4 regions of the Paenibacillus barengoltzii G22 genome follow, and region 1 is predicted to be linked to each of the others. Evidence: riboswitches for the same ligand, from Rfam matches in the RefSeq annotation. Region 1 holds a riboswitch; each other region holds the start of a gene.
The links. Region 1 has a riboswitch for cyclic di-AMP ahead of C812_RS21350 (3D domain-containing protein). Riboswitches for the same ligand answer to the same signal wherever they lie in the genome.
Positions count from the first base shown of each region.

Region 2: another riboswitch for cyclic di-AMP. It lies ahead of C812_RS16715 (APC family permease); the one in region 1 lies ahead of C812_RS21350 (3D domain-containing protein).
Region 3: another riboswitch for cyclic di-AMP. It lies ahead of C812_RS01760 (TrkH family potassium uptake protein); the one in region 1 lies ahead of C812_RS21350 (3D domain-containing protein).
Region 4: another riboswitch for cyclic di-AMP. It lies ahead of C812_RS07645 (3D domain-containing protein); the one in region 1 lies ahead of C812_RS21350 (3D domain-containing protein).

Region 1 is NZ_KE159656.1:139,554-143,245, reverse strand. It holds gene C812_RS21360 (HD domain-containing protein) at 1-366, shown strand, start outside; gene C812_RS21355 (TatD family hydrolase) at 382-1,155, shown strand; cyclic di-AMP (ydaO/yuaA leader) riboswitch at 1,353-1,565, shown strand; gene C812_RS21350 (3D domain-containing protein) at 1,881-3,017, shown strand; gene rnmV (ribonuclease M5) at 3,166-3,692, shown strand, end outside.
Region 2 is NZ_KE159654.1:413,605-417,296, reverse strand. It holds gene C812_RS16725 (imm11 family protein) at 1-215, shown strand, start outside; gene C812_RS16720 (threonine aldolase family protein) at 313-1,428, shown strand; cyclic di-AMP (ydaO/yuaA leader) riboswitch at 1,668-1,848, shown strand; gene C812_RS16715 (APC family permease) at 2,006-3,692, shown strand, end outside.
Region 3 is NZ_KE159652.1:359,300-362,991, reverse strand. It holds gene C812_RS01770 (ArsB/NhaD family transporter) at 1-31, opposite strand, end outside; gene C812_RS01765 (potassium channel family protein) at 71-736, opposite strand; gene C812_RS01760 (TrkH family potassium uptake protein) at 754-2,097, opposite strand; cyclic di-AMP (ydaO/yuaA leader) riboswitch at 2,164-2,330, opposite strand; gene C812_RS01755 (CPBP family intramembrane glutamic endopeptidase) at 2,681-3,692, shown strand, end outside.
Region 4 is NZ_KE159652.1:1,640,156-1,643,847, reverse strand. It holds gene C812_RS07655 (dihydroorotate dehydrogenase electron transfer subunit) at 1-567, opposite strand, end outside; gene C812_RS07650 (polysaccharide deacetylase family protein) at 763-1,593, shown strand; gene C812_RS07645 (3D domain-containing protein) at 1,678-2,370, opposite strand; cyclic di-AMP (ydaO/yuaA leader) riboswitch at 2,379-2,547, opposite strand; gene C812_RS07640 (amino acid ABC transporter ATP-binding protein) at 2,719-3,441, opposite strand; gene C812_RS07635 (amino acid ABC transporter permease) at 3,428-3,692, opposite strand, start outside.

The DNA of each region.
Region 1 (3,692 bases):
CGGTTTTTGAATCGTAAGCTGTATAAATATGTAGAATTAGATTCACCGGAGCTGGAAATGCTGGACGAGATTCGGAACGCCTTCAGACAAGTCGGGCTTGAACCTGAATACGACATGGAAATTGATTTTCCGACGGATCTGCCGTATGATGTGTTCCGTCCGGACGGCGGGGTTCGGCAGAAGCAAATTTTGTTGTTGGACCGGCAGGAGCGGCTGCGGGAAATTTCGGAAGTCTCGGATATCGTACGATCAATCAGCGGATTACACCGCGGGAAGACGCATTTGTACTATCCGGATAATAAATTGTGTGCTGTAATGGATCGGCTGCCTCGCCCGGTAGCCCGCATTTTCGAGCAACGGAAATAGGAGGATGACAAGTTTATGTTATTTGATACGCATACGCATTTGGATGCTCCCCAATTTGACGAGGACCGCGAGAAAGTGATCGCGCGCGCTGTGGAACAAGGGGTTACGCGGATGATCAACATCGGATTTAACCGTGAGACAATCCCTTCGACCATGAAGCTGGCAGAGACCTATGACTTCATTTATGCCGCGGTCGGATGGCATCCGCAAGACGCGATTACGATGCAAGAGGGCGATTTGGACTGGATTGCAGAATTGTGCAAGCATGAGAAGGTCGTCGCCATCGGAGAAATTGGGCTGGATTATTATTGGGATACGTCCCCTAAGGACGTTCAACATAAGGTTTTTCGCCAGCAAATTGGACTGGCTCGCAGCTTAGGCATGCCGATTTCCATTCATAATCGGGACGCTCACGAAGACGTGGTGCGCATCCTTCGGGAAGAGAAAGCCCACGAGGTTGGAGGTGTGATGCACTCCTTCTCCGGCAGTTGGGAAATTGCCAAAATGTGTCTAGATTTGGGATTTCATTTGTCGTTTGGCGGGCCGATTACGTTTAAAAATGCAAAACAGCCAAAAGAAGTGTTGGCCAAGACGCCGATGGATCGATTGCTGATCGAAACGGATTCCCCTTATTTAACGCCGCATCCATATCGTGGTAAACGGAATGAGTCCGCTCATGTCCGCTTGGTTGCAGAAATGGCAGCCGAGCTCAAAGGGGTCACTTTTGAGGAAATCGCGGAAATTACCACCCGAAACGCATTGGAACGATTTGGAATCCCGAGTATTTGAGAGCAAAACGGATGAAATAAAGAGGATTTCGGAAAGATTAATGCTTTTTAACCCTCAAAAACAAGGTCATTACATTTTTTTAACCATTTTTTTAAAAAAACGTGGTTGATTCGTCCTTTACAACCTGCATCGAAACAGGATAGAATCTTTTCAGTATCGATTCGGTTCGTTTTGAACCGTACGATGCTTGGTTCCATGAACCAGTCTCGCTGAATCTCCTATGACGGAGAACGGGGGAACCAATACGGATTGCAGTTGGCGATAGCCTGTATGCGTTCGTATTCGATTTCTTTCCAGGGTCTATGGGGTGAATTCAAGGTCATTGCGCCATGAGCGAATGTACTGAGAAAGGGCGGCTCTCTTTCGCCCGAACCCGACAGCTAACCTCGTAAGCGAATAAGAGAGGTCACTCGTGCAGCTATTACACCCAAGACATTCAAGAAGCCACGAAGGAGTTCCTCTAACTCTTTCTCCCGGCTTCTTTTGTTTTGAATAAAAGTAATAGGGTCGTCATACTGTTGGAAAACAGGAGGTGACGACAAGCAGGAGAGACTGGTCAAGGATGCAAAACGCGCTAAGGTAGTCAAGAAGTCATCTTATGAACCACACTTTTAGATTTGAAATTTAAGCAAGCCGCTGCGCGTTTTGTAAAAAGTAACTGTAGTCGCGTCAATCGTTATCATGCATCGACCTAGACGGCGGGACTATGAAGGAGGACGGAAGAAATGGGCATTTTCCGCAAAGAGGAGACCCATGAATCACGCTCATCCAGCATGTCTTACGCAATGCGATGGAAGCATGAGAATTTACGTCAGATAGCGCTCGTCGGCGTTCTGGCCATCGCGGGAATCATCATCATCCTAATCTGGCTGTATAGCCAGGCACAGAAGGAAGTATCCCTGATTGTGGACGGGAATGTCCAGTCTGTGGAGACAACCCAATCCAGTGTAGCTCATCTGCTGGAGGAACAATCGATTAAGCTCAGTGCGAAGGATTCAGTATCCCTCCCGCTGGAAAGCTCGCTGAAGAACGGTGACCGCATTGTCATAGTACGCGCGAAGCCGGTCAATGTGACTGCGGACGGCAATACGAAAGTCCACTTCACGACGCAAAGCAAAGTCGAGGGCGTATTGTCCGAGCTCGGCATCACTTTGGGTGAAGACGACAAGGTGACACCGACATTGGACAGTAAAGTTACCGAGAACCTGAATGTGAAGGTCGTTCGGGTCAGCAAGCAAACGGTGCAGACGAAGGAGGCCGTGCCCTTTAGCGTGGTCAAAACGTCGGACGACAAGCTGCTGAAAGGCACCACGAAAGTGATCCAGGAAGGTTCCGAAGGTCTGGTCATTCACAACATTGAGAAAACTTACGAAGACGGAAAATTCGTGGCGAAGCGTTGGCTCGGCAAAGAGGTCTCCAAGGAAGCTCAGCCGAAGGTGATCGCAGTCGGTACGAAGAAACCTACCGAGGTTCTGTCGGCCAGCATCAGCCGTAAGGGAAATACGGTGAACATCAGCGGAACGACGACCAAAGGTGGCGTCTCATTCAAATATAAAAAAGTCTTGAAAAATGTTACGTTAACCGCGTATTCGGCGGAAGAAGACGGAATTGGCACCCGCACGGCTTCGGGTACCCGCGTGACAGAAGGCAGAACGATTGCGGTGGATAAAGACGTCGTTCCGCTTGGTTGGTGGGTATACATCGAAGGAATCGGCTTCCGTAAGGCAGAGGATACCGGCGGGGCCATCGATGGCCATAAGATGGATGTGTATTTTGATAGTTTGAAGGATGCGAAGAAATTCGGCCGCAAGAAGGGCCGCACCGTCTACGTGATCGGTCCGACGAAGCCGGAATTGAACTAAGTTCTCGTTCTCTTTCGTTTTACAATGCGAAGGGAATAAGATAGTATTAGGATGATGAATAAGACAGTGGATTAGAAGAGGATGATATGATCCTCTTCTTTTTGTTATTCTGGTGGAGACAAGCAAGAACAGGAAGGAAGACAGATTCATGATCAAAGAGGTCATCGTGGTGGAGGGTCGAGACGACACCGTGGCCATAAAGCGCGCCGTAGAGGCGGATACAATCGAGACCGGAGGTTCGGCGATCGGCGAAGCCGTGCTCAAGAAAATCGCTTTGGCGCAGGAACGCCGGGGCGTGATTATTTTTACGGATCCCGACCATGCCGGGGAGCGGATTCGCAAGATTGTGGCTGCGCGGGTGCCGGGCTGCAAGCACGCTTTCCTGCCGGAGGCGGAGGCGACGAAGCGAGGCGACATCGGGGTGGAGAACGCCTCGCCGGAGGCGATTCGCGCCGCGTTATCCCGGGTTCGCAGCGAAGCGCCTGGAGTAGAGGCCGCGATCACCTGGGAAGACTTGATAAACGCAGGGTTAATCGTGCACCCGCAAGCGGCGGCGCGGCGAAAAGCGCTGGGCGAGCTGCTGGGTATCGGATATTGTAACGGAAAGCAGCTCTACAAGCGGTTAACCGTGTTCCGGATCAGCCGCGAGGAGTTTGCAGCTGCGTTAGCCGAGTT
Region 2 (3,692 bases), on a different contig from region 1:
TGGAATTCACATACGAAGAAGCTAGAGAGCGCGTTGATAAAGGACAGGCTGTTGCTAGTGGAAAATGGAGAATGCAGCTAGATGAGAAAGGGAGATTTTGGCTTGGTGAGTTGACTTTGGATTCGACTTACCAATGGATCATGCCTGTCTATACTCCTCCTATATTGCTTAGTTATTTATGGCATGAAGTAGAGAAGTCCGAAATAAAATTTTAAGTGGACAATCGATCAATCGATTCCTGATTCAAATGGCGTATAATAAGCATGATCATACAAATTAGTCAGTCAGCATGGGAGAGGAGCGTTGAGGAGCATGTATGGAAATGATGGAGCACTGGATAGGCGGACACTGAAGGCAGCCTTTGAACGGACAGTTTATCAAGTGGCGGGCCACGGAAAACGCAATGTAGAAGTGTTGAAGCAGGCCTTTGCCGAGATCAGCGGCGGGGTAGACAGTGACATGTACGGTTCAGGGCAAGCGCTGGAAGCTTTCGAAGCGAAAATGGCTGCAGTGCTTGGTAAGGAGTCTGCTGTATTTTTTCCGAGCGGTACAATGGCGCAGCAAATTGCCCTGCGGATATGGTGTGACCGCAAAGGGTCCAAACGTGTGGCCTATCATCCTTTATGCCATTTGGAAATTCATGAGGAGGACGGGTTGAAGGAGCTGCACGGGCTGGAGCCGATTCTCTTGGCGGATCCAGATCGGCTGATTGAGATGGAGGACGTTCGTCAGCTGCCAGAGGATGTCTCATGCCTGCTGTTGGAGCTGCCGCAGCGCGAAATCGGCGGTCAACTGCCGCCGTTCGAAGAGCTTGAAGCTATATCCGCCTACTGCCGGGAGCGAGGCATCAAGCTGCATCTGGACGGAGCCCGACTGTTTGAAGTGTTGCCTTACTACGAAAAAACCGCCGCAGAGGTTTGCGCCCTGTTCGACAGCGTCTATATCTCGTTCTACAAAGGCATCGGCGGAATCGCCGGAGCCATATTGGCCGGGGATCCGGAGTTGACGAAGGAATCTAAGGTGTGGAAAAGACGCCACGGCGGGGATCTCATCAGCTTGTATCCTTATTTTCTGAGTGCGGATTACTACTATGAGCAGCGCATAGGAAAGATGGGGATGTATTATCGGCAAGCGCAGGAGCTCTCCAGTCTGTTTAATCAATGTCATCGGATGAAGACCGTCCCGGCGATCCCGGTGTCGAACATGTTCCATGTTCATTCGGACGTTCCCAAGGATCGATTGGAGCCCGTGCTGATTGAGGTATATCGGGAAACCGGGGTTGGCTTAACCTCTTTCGTCAAAGAGAAGGCAGATGGGGGGAGTACCTTTGAAATCAGTATCGGAGATCGCTATAGCGAGGTGCCGGAAGATCGGCTGCAGCTGGCGTTCGAGCTGCTGGATAAGAAGTTGAGAGGACTCTCGCTTTAAACCTGTATCGGTTTGAGATCAGAACACCGTAGGAAGCGACTGGATGTCGCTCCTTACGGTGTTTTTTGCATGTATGCTTCGATAATTCAAGCCTGCCCTCAAAAATGAATGCAAGAGGATGATGTATGCGCTTCCTCGAACAAGGTCGATCCCATTTTCCGACCCATTCGCCTTTTCCGCATCTTTACACTTCTTGAGGCGGGGAGTATGATTCATCCGTAGCAATTTGATATGGCGAAAATACCTGATCGCTGAGTTCTTTCTTTATTTCAGAAAGAAACGGGGGAACCAATGAAACGCGTCCAAAAGGGCGGGTTTCCGGGGTGAATCGCTTGATTTGGCCAACTTGGCCAAACTGCGTAGGGCTGCTTTCGTGCCCGAATCCGTCAGCTAACTCCGTAAGCGTCCGAAAGAGGGAATTGTCGCAGTGATCTGCTTGAACTTTTTAAAGCGGCTGCGGGAAGGTCCAACTTTCCTGCGGCCTTTTTGTGTTGTTCGCTGCAGGAATGGGAAGCCTAAAGGACTACGAGCGGATCAGGATTGAAGGCTATTTTGAGAATGAAAAGAGGATTTCATCATGGTAAGCAAACTGAAGCGGGTACTGATCGGCAGACCGATGAAAAGTACCGAAATTGAAGGAGAAAAGCTAAGCAAACTTAAGGCATTGGCCGTATTGTCGTCGGACGCGTTGTCCTCCGTGGCATACGGTACGGAGCAGATTTTGATCGTCCTGATGGCGGCGGGATTTTCCGCGCTCTGGTATTCGATCCCGATCTCGTTTGCGGTACTTGGGCTTCTGTTGATTCTGATTCTGTCGTACCGCCAGACGATTTTCTCCTATCCGACCGGGGGCGGGGCCTATATCGTGGCGATGGATAACCTGGGGCGGTCAACCGGACTGCTGGCCGGCGGCTCGCTGCTTGTTGATTATATACTGACGGTAGCTGTAAGTTCGTCAGCCGGTACAGATGCCATAACATCCGCATTCCCTATGCTGCATGATCAGCGGGTGCTGATCGCCCTCCTGATGATTACTATACTGACCATCATGAACCTGCGTGGGGTCACGGAATCGGCTTCAATGCTGGCGGTTCCGGTATATCTATTTGTGGCCTCCATCTTCGTCCTGATTGTGTCGGGACTCTACAAGTATTGGACTGGCGGGATTCATGCCAGCGCACCGGAGTTCGGGACGGCCGTATCCAACGTCAGCTTGTTCCTGCTGCTCAAGGCGTTCAGTTCGGGGTGCTCGGCCTTAACCGGGGTTGAGGCGGTGTCCAACGCCATTCCGAACTTCAAGCCGCCGGCGGAGCGGAATGCCGCAACCACGCTGGTGATGATGGGTGTCATTCTCTGCACCATGTTTATCGGTATTAGTGCGCTGGCCTATTGGTACGGCATTGCTCCAGATCCGAAGGCCACCGTGATTTCTCAAATCGCTGAATCGACCTTTGGGAGAGGGAGCTTGTACTACTTGATCCAAGGTATTACGGCGTTAATCTTGTTTTTGGCCGCCAATACGGCTTATTCGGCCTTCCCGCTGCTGGCGTTTATGCTCGCCAAGGACAAATACATGCCGCATGCGTTTATGGTGCGCGGTGACCGGCTTGGCTTCTCCAACGGAATCATCTTCCTTGGTGCAGCTTCAGCGCTGCTGGTGCTAGGATTCCACGGTAACACGGAGAGCTTGATTCCGCTCTATGCGGTTGGGGTATTTATTCCGTTCACCTTGTCCCAGCTGGGGATGATGGTTCGCTGGATCAAGCACAAGCCCCAAGGTTGGGTGGTCCGGTTCACGATTAACACGATTGGCATGCTAACGACGCTGGGCATTACGCTTATCTTTATCATCACGAAGTTTTCGCATGTCTGGTTCATATTTGTCTTCTTGCCGCTGGTAATGTTTATTTTCTATCAAATTCATCGTCATTATCTCAATATCGCCGAACAGCTTCGGATCAACATCGATAAAGATAAACCTTGCATAAAGGGCAGCACGATCGTTGTTCCGGTGGCAGGGGTTACGCGCGTCGTGATGAACTCGTTAAGCTATGCGAAATCACTGACGGATAACGTTGTCGCGGTGTATGTTGGGTTTGATGATGCGGACATCGAACGCATGGAGAAGAAGTGGGAGGAATGGAATCCGGGGGTTCGGCTCATCACGCTACGCTCCAGCTTCCGCAGTATTATCCGACCGCTGATGAAATTTATTGATACCGTGGAATGGAAAACGTCGGAGACCGATCACATTACCGTCCTGA
Region 3 (3,692 bases), on a different contig from region 1:
TGATTAAAGCCCAAATGGCCTGTTGTTCCATACTATTCCCCGTTCCCTGCTAGTAAGCCTTCTTCCCATTTTATGATGGATTGATGATCGTTTCAAACTGCTCAATATTTTTCTTAGCCCCAATGATAACCATAATGTCGCCTTCATTTAACTGATCCATCGCAGTAGGGGCTACCAAGACACCGCCATCTCGGTGAATCGCCACGATGCTGCAGCCAAAACGCGTCCGCGGATTAATATCAGCCAGGCACTTCTGGTGAAGGCATGCCGGAACGTTCATCTCGACGATACTGTATTCCTTCGACAGTTCAATGTAATCCAGCAGATTGGGAGTAACCAGCTGATGGGCCACGCGAATCCCCATGTCGCGTTCCGGATAGATCACCCGATCCACTCCCAGCTTCTCTAAAGCCCGGCCGTGCAGAAGCGAGATCGCTTTGGCGACTACCGTTTTAATACCCAGGTCTTTAAGGAGAATGGCCGCCAGGATGCTCATTTGAATATCGGTGCCAATCGCCACGATGCCGCAATCAAAATTGCGAACCCCCAGCGACTTCAGCACCTCTTCTTCTGTGGCATCAGCGACAACGGTATGCGTGAGCCGATCGCTAAGTTCTTCCACGATCTCTTCATTCCGGTCGATGCCCAGAACCTCATATCCTAACTCCATCAATTCCAAGGCCAGACTCGAGCCGAAGCGCCCCAAGCCGATGACCACAAACTGCTGCTTTTTCATTTTTGCCCATTTTCCCCTTATCCTATAATGATTTTACCTTCTGGATGGCGATACAACTCTTTCCCCTTCCTTGGACCAATCGCATAGGCGAGCGTCAAAGGCCCCAGCCGTCCGGCAAACATCGTAAGACTAATCACTACTTTTCCAAAATCCGTCAGACGCTCCGTTAAGCCCATCGATAATCCAACGGTTCCAAAAGCGGAGGTCGTCTCAAACAAGATAGAGAGGAAATTTGCATCTTCAGTAGTGGACAATACCATCGCTACAGCAACGATGACGAACAGCGCCATCATCGTAATCGTCAGCGCCTTAGAGATCCGTTCCTCAGCAATCCGGTAACGGAATAACACCAAATCCGTCCGTCCACGGATCATGGAGATCACCGCACCGATAAGAATCGTAAAGGTAGTCGTCTTGATCCCGCCCCCTGTTGAGCCAGGCGAAGCCCCAATGAACATCAGGATGATCATGAAGAATTGCGTAGCCTGACGCAGCGAACCGGTATCAAGGGTGACCACCCCTCCCGAACGCGGCGTGACCGATTGAAATAAAGAGGCCCAGATTTTGCCGCTCCAGCTAAGCGGCTCCAGCGTGCGTGGATTCGTGAATTCGAACACGAAAATGACGATCGTACCAATCGCAATCAGGACCGCCGTCATCGACAGCACAACCTTGGAATGAAGCGACAATTTGCGATGCTTGCGATACTCCGCCAGATCGGACAAGACAATAAAACCAAGACTGCCGGACACGATAAGTAAGATGGATACAATGTTAATCAAAGGATCGTTCACATAGGGGATTAAACTGCGGTAATCCCCAAACAGATCAAATCCTGCATTATTAAACATGGAAATCGAATGCCAAATCCCAAAATACAGCGCCCGGCCAAACGGCATATCAAAGGCCCAGCGGAGGGTAAGGAACACCGCTGCACCGGACTCAATCAGCAGCGAATACACCAGCACCTTGCGAATTAAGCGAACGATGCCTTCCATTGAATTTTGGTTCATCGCTTCCTGGAGCAAGAGACGGTCTTTCAGCGAGATTCTCCGTTTCAGGACGAGGGAGAACAAGGTAGCCATGGTCATAAAGCCAAGCCCCCCGATTTGGACGAGCAAGATGATGACGATATGGCCAAAAGTTGAAAAATACCTTCCCGTATCCACTACAAACAGCCCCGTTACACAAGTTGCCGAAGTTGCCGTAAACAATGCATCAACAAATGGCGTCGGTGCCCCGGACGTCCCGGAGATCGGAAGCATAAGCAGCAGACTTCCCAGCAAAATGATGAGGGCAAACCCAATCACTAATACCTGCGGCGGAGAAAGGTTTATTTTCTTCGTATTCAACGCGTTCACCTCATCGTCTTCCTGAAAAAAGAACAAAAGAAAAAAGCACTGGAAATCCAATGCCTTTCGGTGTTTGGTTCCTGATGCACAAGCCTACGAGGTTAGCTGACGGATTCGGACATGCCCAGTTGCCCTATTCGCGGACGCTTCATCCTCCCATGTAAGAAGTTGAAGCTCCGGGAAATTCACCCCAAAATGTACGGTTCCCCCGTTTTCATTACGAAATTCGGCCAATCTTTTCAATTGTTTTCATTCATTTTTCGTCAAATGGATTATATCCCTTATTGCGTCCCACCACAAAGCTCTATTTTCAAGAAAAAGACCAGAAAAAGACGAAATCAGGGATTGTGCAGATCAACTTCCCCTCCAATCTAAATGATGCGTAGACTTGCCGAAGTTTTTGCCGTTTCTCGTCAATTTTGCCCTCCGTCTGGCGCAGGGGGGATAGCTGTGTTATCTTTACTTTGACGTACTTGAGCGAAAAACATACCTCATATTATAAGAAGAGTACGTTTCCCAGAATTGATTTCAACTTAATCACAAAGGAGTTTTGCGAGTGAATTCCCCTTTGACGTCAAACGGCCGCCGCAGGATGAAGACCAAAAATCTGTGGCTGCTGGCCGCCCTCGGATTCATTGTGTTCGTGGCCGTTCAACTGTTCCCGACCACCGATTCAGAATCGTTGCAGTTGCAGCAATCAAATGAGGTGATCAGCAAACAAGAAGCAGCCGCCAGTGCAAGTGAATTTGTCCAATCGGTACTTGGGATCGACCTGCCGAATCCCGCGAAGGATAAAGCATTAATTACATACGAAACACGTTCTGATCTGTTTGGTTACTTAACCAAAGCCGATCTGCTCGCCCCATACTTAAAAACGTATGACAAGCAATTTCCCTATGACGTATTTCGTGTCCGTTACACGGATCCCACTGAAGCGTTAAGCGCCGTGACCGTAGATGTTCATATGACTACGGGGAAAGTCGTTGGCTTCGAGGAGATTAGTTCCTCCAGCAACGCCACCAAGCAGATGATGCTGGATGTAGGATCGGAAACGACCGATTCCATGAAGGCATGGGAAGGGGATCTCACGCTAGCGGAGAAAGAGGAGCTGGCACAGCCTTACCTGAACGCTTTCGGATTTCAACCAAGCGATTTGGAGCTGGCCTCCGGTGAAGGGGATGTAGGCCTCCTCTACCGTATCCAAGGCTACACCTTAGGTGAATCGCAGGCGGAAATCAAGCTTAGCTTCGAATACGGTAAGGTTTCTTCGTTGGAGAGCTATTTTAGTGTACCTCAGGCACATCTGGACTACGTTGCCGGGCAGACCAAAATCGCCAGCTGGCTTACCTATGCGGGTTATGCCCTGTTGACGTTCGTGCTGGCCATTCTGGCGATCGTTTACAGCGCGCTGACGCGAGTTCATACCTCGTTTAAGCGGGGAATTTTCCTGGCGTCGGCTTACTTCGTGTTATCCACGATTGGAACGATCAACATGATTCCGGTGTTCCAAAAAGACGGCCTTGAAGCCGGTGTACTCGTCTTTGGCCTCTTCTTCCAAGGTCTGGTGACCTTGTTCCTGGCCGCTTCCGTGTACTTCTCGTTAG
Region 4 (3,692 bases), on a different contig from region 1:
GACGTATACCTTCGCCTGACCTCCGATTTCCTCCTGTTTGCGCTGCACGGCATGCAGCATCGGATGAGGTCCGCAAGCGATCACCGTATCGTACGCGCGAAAATCCACTTTCTCTAGAATCGAGCCGCCGACATCCACCGTCACGTTACCGCGGGCTAAAGTACGGAATTCCTCTACCATATACGGCTCACGGCTGAAGCCGAGATATACGTCCGCCTGCGGTGCTTCCCTCAGCGCGTAATAGAACGGAGCAATTCCGATACCGCCACCTACAAAGGCAATCCTTCCCACAAGCGACGGAAACCCGTTCCCAAACGGCCCATCCAAGGTCAAGCGGTCGCCCGGCTTCAGTTCAGACAACCGAGTCGTCCCTTCTCCCGCAACCTGGATCAAGAAATCCAGCCGATCCTCTTCAAGATCAAAGATGCTGATCGGTCGGGACAGTAACGGGTAGCGTTCCCCGGCGCGCAACATGTAGAACTGCCCGATTTTTCCCGTAAATCGCCCTTGTACCGACAGTTTGAACACCCCTGGTGATATTTCTTTGTTCGCCACTACGATTGCCATAAGCTCCCCCCATCCATTTGATTACACTTCATCAAAGGATGCATGTTTTTAACGGGTTCGTCTGTGACATCTCTCACAACTGGTCATAGGCAGTAATCTGCGCGATTTTGCACCGTCCATTATGATCTTTGCAAAGTTAGGGGATACTAGGGAACATGTACAGTTTTCGGATTGAAGGGGGACTTCACATTGCTTATACAGCTGAAGAAAGTTCTGGTCTGCTGTATGACCGCTTCTCTGGTCATGGCAGGCGGGACTCAACTGTATCCTGTTAAAGCCGACACAGCACGCGATCTCGAACTTAGGGGCCCAACATCTCAGGGGAATCAGGCGGACAATAAGGATACATTCATACCTGCAGGTACCACGTCAGCCGATCTTGGTGAACTGCGCCGCAAATATTCAGAAACCTTCATCTTCCGGGGACCGGAGGTGAAGCAGATTGCGCTGACCTTCGATGATGGGCCGGATCCGCGGTTTACACCGCAAATTTTAGACGTACTTCACCGCAAAGGGGTCAAAGCCACCTTCTTTGTGGTTGGGGCGCGAGCAAAGAAGTTTCCCGGCTTGTTGCGGCGGATGAGTCACGAAGGCCACCTCATCGGCAACCATTCCTATAGTCATCCGAACTTCCGTAACCGCTCCATTAAGCAGTTCCAGAGCGAGATTTTACGCACGGAGAAAATTATTCAGAACGTCGTTGGATATCGTCCCCAATTGATTCGGCCGCCTTATGGAGAAATTAAGGAAGAACAGGTCCAATGGGCGAAGAAGAACGGTTACACCCTCGTAAATTGGAATGTGGATTCCCAGGATTGGAAAGGGATCGACGAAAAGAAGGTGTTCTCCAATGTGATGAGTACGGCGGGCCCCGGCTCGATCATCCTTCAACATTCAGGCGGCGGCGTCGGCTCCGACTTAACCGGCACCATTCAAGCTTTGCCGAAGATCATCGACGCCCTGCAGGCACAAGGGTATCAATTCGTTGATCTTTCTGAGCTGCTGCATACGACCAAATACCGCTGACCCGTATGAATCGGCCATTTGCCAGCAAAACCAAAAAGTCGGCCAGGACATATCCTGACCGGCTTTTTGATCTACACCTCATGTTTAATTTAATACGTAAAGCGTCACATCTTGGAACCCAAACGCTTTCGCATTTGCCGCACTGCCTGGAATAAAGATATCGATCCGATTGCCTTTGATAGCTCCCCCCTGGTCAGTAGCCGTAGCTACAAAAGCTTGATCCGGCAGCCCATCATGGTTATGCCCGGTTACCAACACCTTCGTGCCCATCGGAATGACCTTGGGATCAACCGCGATGGTGCCCAGCTTCAGCGGGTTGCCGAAGTAGTCAACCGCTCCCCATTTTCCATTCTCGCTAGCGGATGCCGAATACGCCGAAGCTTTCACATTAATCGTTTTCGAGTAAGTAAAGGTTTTCCCCCACGCTTCAACCACGTTCCCAGTGGACATCACTTTCAGCTTGGAAGCGGATGCGGTTGTCGTCGCCGCATTTTCCTTCTTCGCCGGAGCAGCAGAAGCTACTCCTGTCGATTGCGTCTGGACGCCCGGAATGGTGATTTTCAATCCAGCGTATATATTACTTGGATTGATGGATGGGTTGGCAGCCATGAGTTTATTCATGTCTACGCCATATTTTTTGGCAAGAAGATAAAATGTATCTCCTTCCACGGCTTTATGTACCGCGTCTGCATGGACGGATATCGTCTGCATCGGAATCGTAAGGCTTACGGCAATCAGCGCCGTTGCTGCAAGTTTAGACCAAATACGAGTATTCAAGTGAATTGCCCTCCTTTTTACTGCGCCTGCGGAGTTAGTTGTCGGATTCGGGAAAAAGGATCATTCCCGGCGCATCGCCTCGATACGCTTCACCCCAAGAAAACAGTCAGCGTGACCGCTTCTGCTTTCATCTTTCGTCCCCCGCACCTCAAGTTCAGGTTTCGGCCTACTCAATATATCACAATTTTGTAACCAATAGGCCAGGTAAATCCCACCAAACGGCGGAATCCCTTGACTGGACTGGTTACATTTTTGTGTTTAATAGTAAAAAGCGTGTAAACTTAGAGCGTACGTTCGAACTCCAAAGGACAAAAAAACCGCCCGAAGTCCTCGGACGGTCCCTCAAATTTATAATACTTTGCTTAAAAAGTCCTGCGTCCGCTGATGCTTTGGCGCCCCAAACACCTCTTGCGGCGTACCTTGCTCCAAAATGACGCCTTGATCCATAAACAGGATGCGGTCACCTACCTCACGGGCAAATCCCATCTCATGCGTAACGATAACCATCGTCATGCCCCGCTCAGCCAGGTTCTTCATGACGTCAAGCACCTCTCCGACCATCTCCGGGTCCAAAGCCGACGTTGGCTCATCAAACAGCATCACATGCGGCTCCATGGCCAATGCGCGGGCAATCGCAATCCGCTGCTTCTGACCGCCGGAGAGCTGCGCCGGATAGGCGTTTCTCTTATCCTCCAGTCCAACCGTGCGAAGCAGATCCATGGCGATTGCTTCCGCTTTGCTTTTATCGAGCTTCTTAACGCGAATAGGGGCCAGCGTAATGTTGTCGATTACGGTCTTGTGCGGGAACAGATTAAAGTGCTGGAACACCATGCCCATTTTCTCGCGGGTTTTATTGATGTCATGGCCTTTGGCAGTGATGGAAGCTCCTTCAAAGGTGATCTCCCCTTCGGTCGGAACCTCTAACAGGTTCAAGCAACGAAGAAACGTACTCTTCCCCGATCCACTCGGACCGATAACGACGACAACTTCGCCTTTGGAGATTTCCAGATCGATCCCGCGCAAAATATGGAGTTGGCCAAATTTTTTATGCAAACCTTTAACGGTGATCACTGGTCTTCAACTTCCTTTCGAACACGCCCAAAATCCGAGACAGCGTGAATGTCAGAATAAAGTACAGAATAGCAACAATCAAGTATGGCGTCATTCCGTCATAGGTGATGCCCACAATCGCGCCGGATTGGAACATCAATTCCGTAATCCCGATAATAGAAACGATCGATGATTCCTTGATAATGGTCACAAACTCGTTGCCAATGGCAGGGAGTACCGATTTGATTGCCTGAGGAATGATGATGTGGCGC